Regions from separate parts of the Alteromonas sp. ABE4_545 genome, predicted to be linked through region 2. Evidence: predicted binding sites of a transcription regulator. Region 2 holds the regulator's gene; the other holds the start of a gene.
The links. The regulator FliA, encoded in region 2, starts transcription of late flagellar genes. The targets are predictions, from matches to a motif close to CTAAAGNTNNNNNNNNNNNNGCCGATA.

Region 1: a site for FliA is predicted at 1,131-1,157, ahead of ACXAH6_RS05235 (flagellar protein MotY). Genes of this name have one in related genera too.

Annotation. Positions count from the first base shown of each region.
Region 1 covers NZ_JBSWYY010000004.1:16,500-19,922, reverse strand. Annotated here, with positions in the region: gene ACXAH6_RS05245 (bacterioferritin-associated ferredoxin) at 42-236, opposite strand; gene rnt (ribonuclease T) at 384-1,055, opposite strand; gene ACXAH6_RS05235 (flagellar protein MotY) at 1,224-2,087, shown strand; gene glpQ (glycerophosphodiester phosphodiesterase) at 2,153-3,142, opposite strand; gene gloA (lactoylglutathione lyase) at 3,181-3,423, opposite strand, start outside.
Region 2 covers NZ_JBSWYY010000004.1:118,520-121,942, reverse strand. Annotated here, with positions in the region: gene flhF (flagellar biosynthesis protein FlhF) at 1-635, shown strand, start outside; gene ACXAH6_RS05695 (MinD/ParA family protein) at 632-1,498, shown strand; gene ACXAH6_RS05690 (RNA polymerase sigma factor FliA) at 1,495-2,223, shown strand; gene cheY (chemotaxis response regulator CheY) at 2,301-2,684, shown strand; gene ACXAH6_RS05680 (protein phosphatase CheZ) at 2,720-3,423, shown strand, end outside.

The sequences.
Region 1 (3,423 bases), 100 kb from region 2:
TCAGGGTTTTTTTATATCTGTTTACTATGGTTTAGCGCAAATTAGCCTACGTCTTTAAACAACGACTCATCGATAATAGTGGAATCGATAATTTGCTGAGCCATTTGGATGCATTTACCGCATTGAGCGCCAACAGACAAATGCTGACGCAGTTCACGCATATTGCCTACGCCTTCAGCTTCAACCGCTCGTTTAATTTGTTTGTCTGTTATGCCGTAACACATGCACACGTACATCAGAAGACTCCAAGTAATTCTGCAAATGATAATAATTACTATTCGGTCTTAATGCAAGTTTATTGTTCAATTTTTACTATTTTATTGATCGTAAAACTCGATTAACCCAATCGACGATTTTGGTGTTAACGGCGGGCGAAACAGGGGTTATGACGATGTATTGCCTTCATCGTTTTCAATCAGAGGCCAGCCACCGAGCGACTGATATCGGTTGACGATGTAGCAGAACAGTTCTGCGGTTTTTTGCGCATCGTAAAGTGCTGAATGTGCTTCGTTCTGATCAAAGCTAATTCCTGCCGCTCGACACGCTTTCACCAGTACGGTTTGTCCTAATGCTAACCCTGCAAGGGTGGTGGTATCAAAGGACACAAAAGGATGAAAAGGCGTGCGTTTGATACTGCTGCGCTCAATTGCCGCATTTACAAAGCTCTGATCAAAGGTCGCATTGTGCGCCACAATCACAGAGCGCTGACAGTCTTGGTCCTTTTGGGCTTTGCGAATACCTTTGCATAGCGACTTCATTGCTTCAGACTCTTCAATTGCCCCGCGCAATGCACAATGAGGGTCGATCCCGTTAAATTCGAGAGCGGCTGGTTCTAAGTTAGCCCCTTCAAATGGATTAACGTGGTAATGGAAAGTGTCAGCAGGGTGTAGTACGCCGTTGTCATCCATACTTACTGTAACAGCAGCAATTTCAAGTAGGGCGTCAGTGTGGGCATTGAACCCCGCAGTTTCAACATCGATAATCACTGGGAAATAACCGCGAAAGCGTTGATTAAGCTTATTTGACTGAGCTGACATAACTGCCTTATTAAACATGAATGAGTGTACGCCTGAAAAGGCAGACTAAAAACCGTGATTATCGCAACATTAGACAGTAGTATCTACCTTTGACTAAACTTTTACGCGTAAGTGACGATACTTAAGTCAGGCATGACAAAATTGTTTTTTAAACTGAGTCATTTTAATTATTGTAGGGCGCAGTCCATGTTCAAACCTTTACTACTTTCACTACTGTTGGTAAGTGCGTATTCCCAAGCGGCAATGCGTCAATATACCTCGACTGTTGAAAATTCTGAATGGATGCTGCAACAAGGCTCTCGATTGCAATGTACCTTGACGCACCCTGTGCCAGGGTATGGCAAAGCCAATTTTACCAGTGTGGCTTCTAAGCAGCTCAATATGGAATTTGACCTGCAAATGAAACTATTGCCTAAAAACTTTGGTATGGCGGCCGTGTATTCGGTCCCGCCGCGCTGGATGCCGGGCCGACAACGTCATGAAATAGCTCAAATGACTATCCGCAAACAGTATGATGGCGATTTGCCTGAACAGGCGGCATGGACAATGTTGTCTGAATTAGAAAAAGGATATTGGCCGACGATTTACTATCAAGACTGGTATAACCAAAATGACAAAGTGGCAGTGGCGCTGAATGCCAGCAATTTTGCTCCAGCCTATCAAACGTTTGTCGATTGCGTGTCTAATTTATTGCCGTATAGTTTTGACGATATTGCTTATACCGTATTGAGTTACGAATCGAACTCTGTCGAACTGACAAAGTATTCTGAGAAGCGATTGCAAATGATTGGCGAGTATCTGAAAGAAGATGCAGCGTTAGAGCTGGTGTTATTAGACGGTTACACCGACAGCTACGGCGGGCGCTGGAATAACGAACAGTTGTCGATTCGCCGTGCGAATGAAATTAAAACCTATTTTACCAATCTTGGGGTTGCGTCAGACAGAATAGAAGTGACGGGGCATGGTGAAAAACGCCATATTGCGCCAAACGCGACCAGTCGTGACAGAGCCACGAACCGCCGTGTCGTGGTGAGGTTGTCAAAACCTTAAATTTGCTCATAAAAACAATAAACAAAGGGCCGATATTGTATCGGCCCTTTGTTTTTTAATATTGTTTACTGCTTGTTGAGCAAGGCTTTTACTGGAGGTACTTGGTCAGTAAATACGCCATTCACATGCCACTGGTTTTTCAGAATGCTGAGCACTTGTTCGGCTTGTAAACCTGGTGGTAATGCGTCCATTCGAAACGTGTATGGATGAACGGCTAAGCCCGCTTTTTGTGCCGCTTTTACCCAATCAGCCAAAACAAATGGCGTATCAGCATTGGGGTCTGACATTTGGCCCAACCACGGCCCAATTCCCTGCGCCACTTCTGCTATGGTTTGCATTCCTTGCGCCGTTTTTAACTGGTCGTAATCGGTCGGTGATTCATGCCAACTGTTTTCGGCCAATAGTTGTATCAGTTTTACTTTTGCACCCAATTCGTTTCGCAGGCGACGCAGTTCTTCAAAATCAAAGCATTGTACGTAAATATTGGCCTCGGCACTGTCGAGGTGATAGTGACGCAGAATCGCGAGCACAATTTTACTGATATCTTTACCTTCCTGTCGGTGAAATGCCGGCGACTTTATTTCTGGGTAGTAGCCAATGTCACGCCCTGTAAGCCGGTTGAGCTCAGCAATGGTTTCGATATGCTCGCTCAGCGTAGCAATAGTGAAATGACCATTGCCATGATACCGGTTCGGGAAAACCATCGAACCGTCGGCGTTTTCACGTTCATGAACACGCAGGGTTTTAAGTTCGGCTAAGGTAAAATCAATGGCGTAATAACGTCCATCCTCACGATGACGATTCGGGAACACCTGTTCCACATTTGTTACGGTTTCTAAATGTATATCGTGTAAAACAACCGCTTGATCATCTTTCGTGATCACCACGTCTTGTTCGATAAAATCTGGTTGTTGCGCATGGGCAAGCGAAGCGGCCTCAAGCGTGTGTTCTGGCAGGTAACCGGAGGCGCCACGGTGGGCGATCAGGGTGAAAGGGTCTGCTTGTATAGCGAAACTAGCTAAGCAGGTAAAAGTTGCAATTAATGTTGTTTTCATAGCGCAATTCCGTTTTGCCTTTCACCCTATTGTCAGGTTTAGGCTTTTTCTTCGATTAATTCAATAGCGTAACCATCGGGGTCACGCACAAATGCGATGACCGTAGAACCCCCTTTTACTGGCCCCGGTTTGCGATACACATCAGCGCCTTTTTGCTCAAGGTTTTCGCAAAAGGTATAAATGTCGTCTACCGCAAACGCTACGTGACCATAGGCGTTGCCTTTGTCATAGTCGTTTTCACCCCAGTTGTAGGTTAACTCAATGACGGCTTGTTCTGATTC
Region 2 (3,423 bases):
TTGTTGGTCCTACAGGCACGGGTAAAACCACCACAGTGGCGAAGTTGGCTGCTCGGTATGCTCAAAAGTACGGTGTTGAATCGGTTGCGATGATTACGATTGACACCTATCGTATTGCTGCATATGAACAATTGGCCACGTACGGCAAAATTATTGGCTGTCCTGTAAGAAAAGCGCAAACAGCAGAGGAATTATCAGAACAACTGTTTCAGTTACGTCATAAACGACTTATACTTATCGACACAGCGGGTTTTAGCCAAAGAGATAGTCGCTTGATTAGTCAGCTAAAATCCCTCGAACAAGCGAATGGTCAAATGGTACGAAAATACCTAGTAGCGCAGGCAAATACGCAATATCCTGCGTTACAACGTATAGTAGATGCTTATGACGGCATGCAGTTGGACGGTTGTATATTCACCAAACTCGATGAATGTTACAGCTTGGGAGAAATCATTAGTACTGCGATCGAACGCCAATTATCAATCAGTTATGTGACTGATGGACAACAAGTTCCTGAAGATATTAAGGTTGCCGATGCAAAATCTTTGGTGTCTACCGCTGCAAAGCTTTATAAAAAGTACAGTTTGAATCATACTAATGAAAACAAAGCGGTAAGTGCAGCACGAGCAGTATGATCGAAGATCAAGCGAGTAGCTTAAGAAAAATGAATCAGTCACGATTAATCAAGGTGATCGCCGTTACCGGTGGTAAAGGCGGTGTGGGTAAAACTAACGTTACCCTAAACACAGCAATTGCAATGGCTAAGCAAGGAAAGCGCGTGATGGTGCTTGATGCCGATTTAGGCTTAGCCAATGTGGATGTGCTGCTCGGTTTACGCGTAGAGAAAAACCTTTCTCACGTGCTTTCAGGCGAATGCACTCTTGATGAAGTGTTAGTGACCGGCCCCCACGGGATTAAAATAGCCCCTGCAACCTCGGGTACTCAGTCTATGACCGAGTTATCACCCACTCAACATGCAGGCCTCATCCGAGCATTCAGCGAATTGCGTTCACAAATCGACGTGTTAATTGTCGATACCGCAGCTGGCATTTCAGATATGGTGTTGAGTTTCTCTCGCGCTTCACAAGACATTATGGTCGTAGTGTGCGATGAACCCACCTCTCTTACCGATGCCTACGCGTTGATAAAAATCCTCAATAGAGAGCACGGTGTATTCCGGTTTAAAGTCGTTGCTAACATGGTCAGAGACATGCGTGAAGGGCAAGAGCTTTTCAGCAAGTTATCGAAAGTAACCGGCCGTTTCTTGGATGTCGCACTTGAGCTAGTGGCAACAGTGCCATTCGACGAAAACGTGCGTCGTTCAGTGCGCAAACAAAGCGCCATTGTTGATGCCTTCCCCGGCTCGCCTGCGGCTGTTGCTATTACACAGCTGGCAAGCAAAGCACTGCAGTGGCCTATTCCGGCACAACCCGGTGGTCACTTAGAATTCTTTATTGAACAACTGGTGACGAATAAGGTGGCAGGAAGTCAACGGTGAACAGCAAAGCTGCGGCGTACAGACAACAAACCGATAAAGCGCAGTTAGTCGAACGGCACGCGTCTCTCGTTAAGCGCATTGCCCATCATTTGATGGCGCGTTTGCCAGCCAGTGTGCTTGTTGACGACCTTATTCAAGCCGGCATGATCGGGTTATTAGAAGCCGCCAAAAATTTTGATGGCGCCAAAGGCGCGAGTTTTGAAACTTTTGCGGGTATTCGTATACGCGGAGCCATGCTTGACGAAATTCGCAAAGGCGACTGGACACCTCGTTCAGTGCACAAAAATGGCCGCGCAATCACCGAAGCAATCAGCTTAGTTGAAAAAGAAACTGGCAGAGATGCTAGAGATGCTGAAATAGCTGCTAAAATGAATGTATCACTTGCAGAATATCATCAGATGTTAGGTGAAGTGAATGCGGGTAAGCTGGTTGGTATTGAAGATTTAGGCGTGTCGGAAGACGTGATTGCTACCGAGCAAAATCGAGGTAGTGACTCACCATTAGAAGATTTAATGCAAGGCGCTTTCCAAAAAGCGCTGGCACATGCTATTACTACATTACCAGAGCGCGAAGCCATTGTTTTGTCTCTATACTATGATGAAGAATTAAATTTAAGAGAAATTGGCGAAGTGCTTGATGTGAGTGAATCACGTGTAAGCCAAATTCACAGTCAGGCCATGCTAAAATTAAAATCGCGCATGAAAAACTGGCAAGCTGGTGAGTAAAACAACCCAAGAACAAGACCGTTGTACTCATCAATAATAATTAATATCAGATAACAATATCCTCACTGGAGGCCATTTTGGATAAAAATATGAAAATTCTCGTGGTTGACGATTTCTCTACCATGAGACGTATCATAAAGAATCTGCTTAAAGATTTGGGCTTTTCCAATATCCAGGAAGCGGACGACGGAAGCACCGCGTTACCCATGCTACAACAGGGTGATTTTGACTTTGTGGTGACCGACTGGAACATGCCAGGTATGCAGGGCATTGATTTGTTGCGTGCAATTCGCGCCGACGACAAATTGAAACACTTGCCTGTATTAATGGTGACCGCGGAAGCGAAGAAAGAGCAAATTGTTGCCGCCGCACAAGCCGGTGTTAATGGCTACGTGGTTAAGCCGTTTACTGCAGCAACGCTCAAAGAGAAGCTAGATAAGATCTTTGAACGTTTAGGTTAATCCAGACGAATTCGAATTAAGTAGAGGAACGCTGGATGACAATATCTAAACCTGTACCCATTTCGTTGGACGAGGCAAAGCAGCTTGTTGCTCACCTCGAGAAAGGGGACAACGACTCAGCAAATGCCATTCTCGAAGCCGCATCGATGAAGGAATCGGTGGAGCTTTTTGCTGAAGTTGGAAAACTCACTCGCCAACTGCATGATGCACTCAATAATTTCCAACTCGATGAGCGAATTCACGGCTTGGCGAACGAAGAAATTCCTGACGCGCAAACTCGATTGACCTACGTCATTGAAGAAACTGAAAAAGCGGCTAATACTACTATGGACGCCGTTGAAGCAAGTATGCCAATTGCGGAAGCATTATCGACTAAAATTGAAGCGGTAATGCCCGAGTGGAAAAAGCTGATGACGCGTCAAATCGAATTAGGTGAATTCAAAGCCTTATGTCAAGACCTAGACAGTTTGTTAGAAGGTGCATCTGAAGACTCTAACAAACTTACAGGGCTGTTAACCGAAGTGCTGATGGCACAAGGTTACCAAGACTTAACGGGCCAAGTGATCCGCCGAGTTATTGAACTCGTGGGTGAAGTTGAAGATAGCCTAGTGAATATGCTAACCATGTTCGGCGACTCAGACCTCGGTGCTAAGCCTAGTGCCAAAAAAGCTGAAGAAGTCGATAACACTGTAGTGGCAGAAGGTCCCATCATTAACGCTGAAGAACGCGACGATGTTGT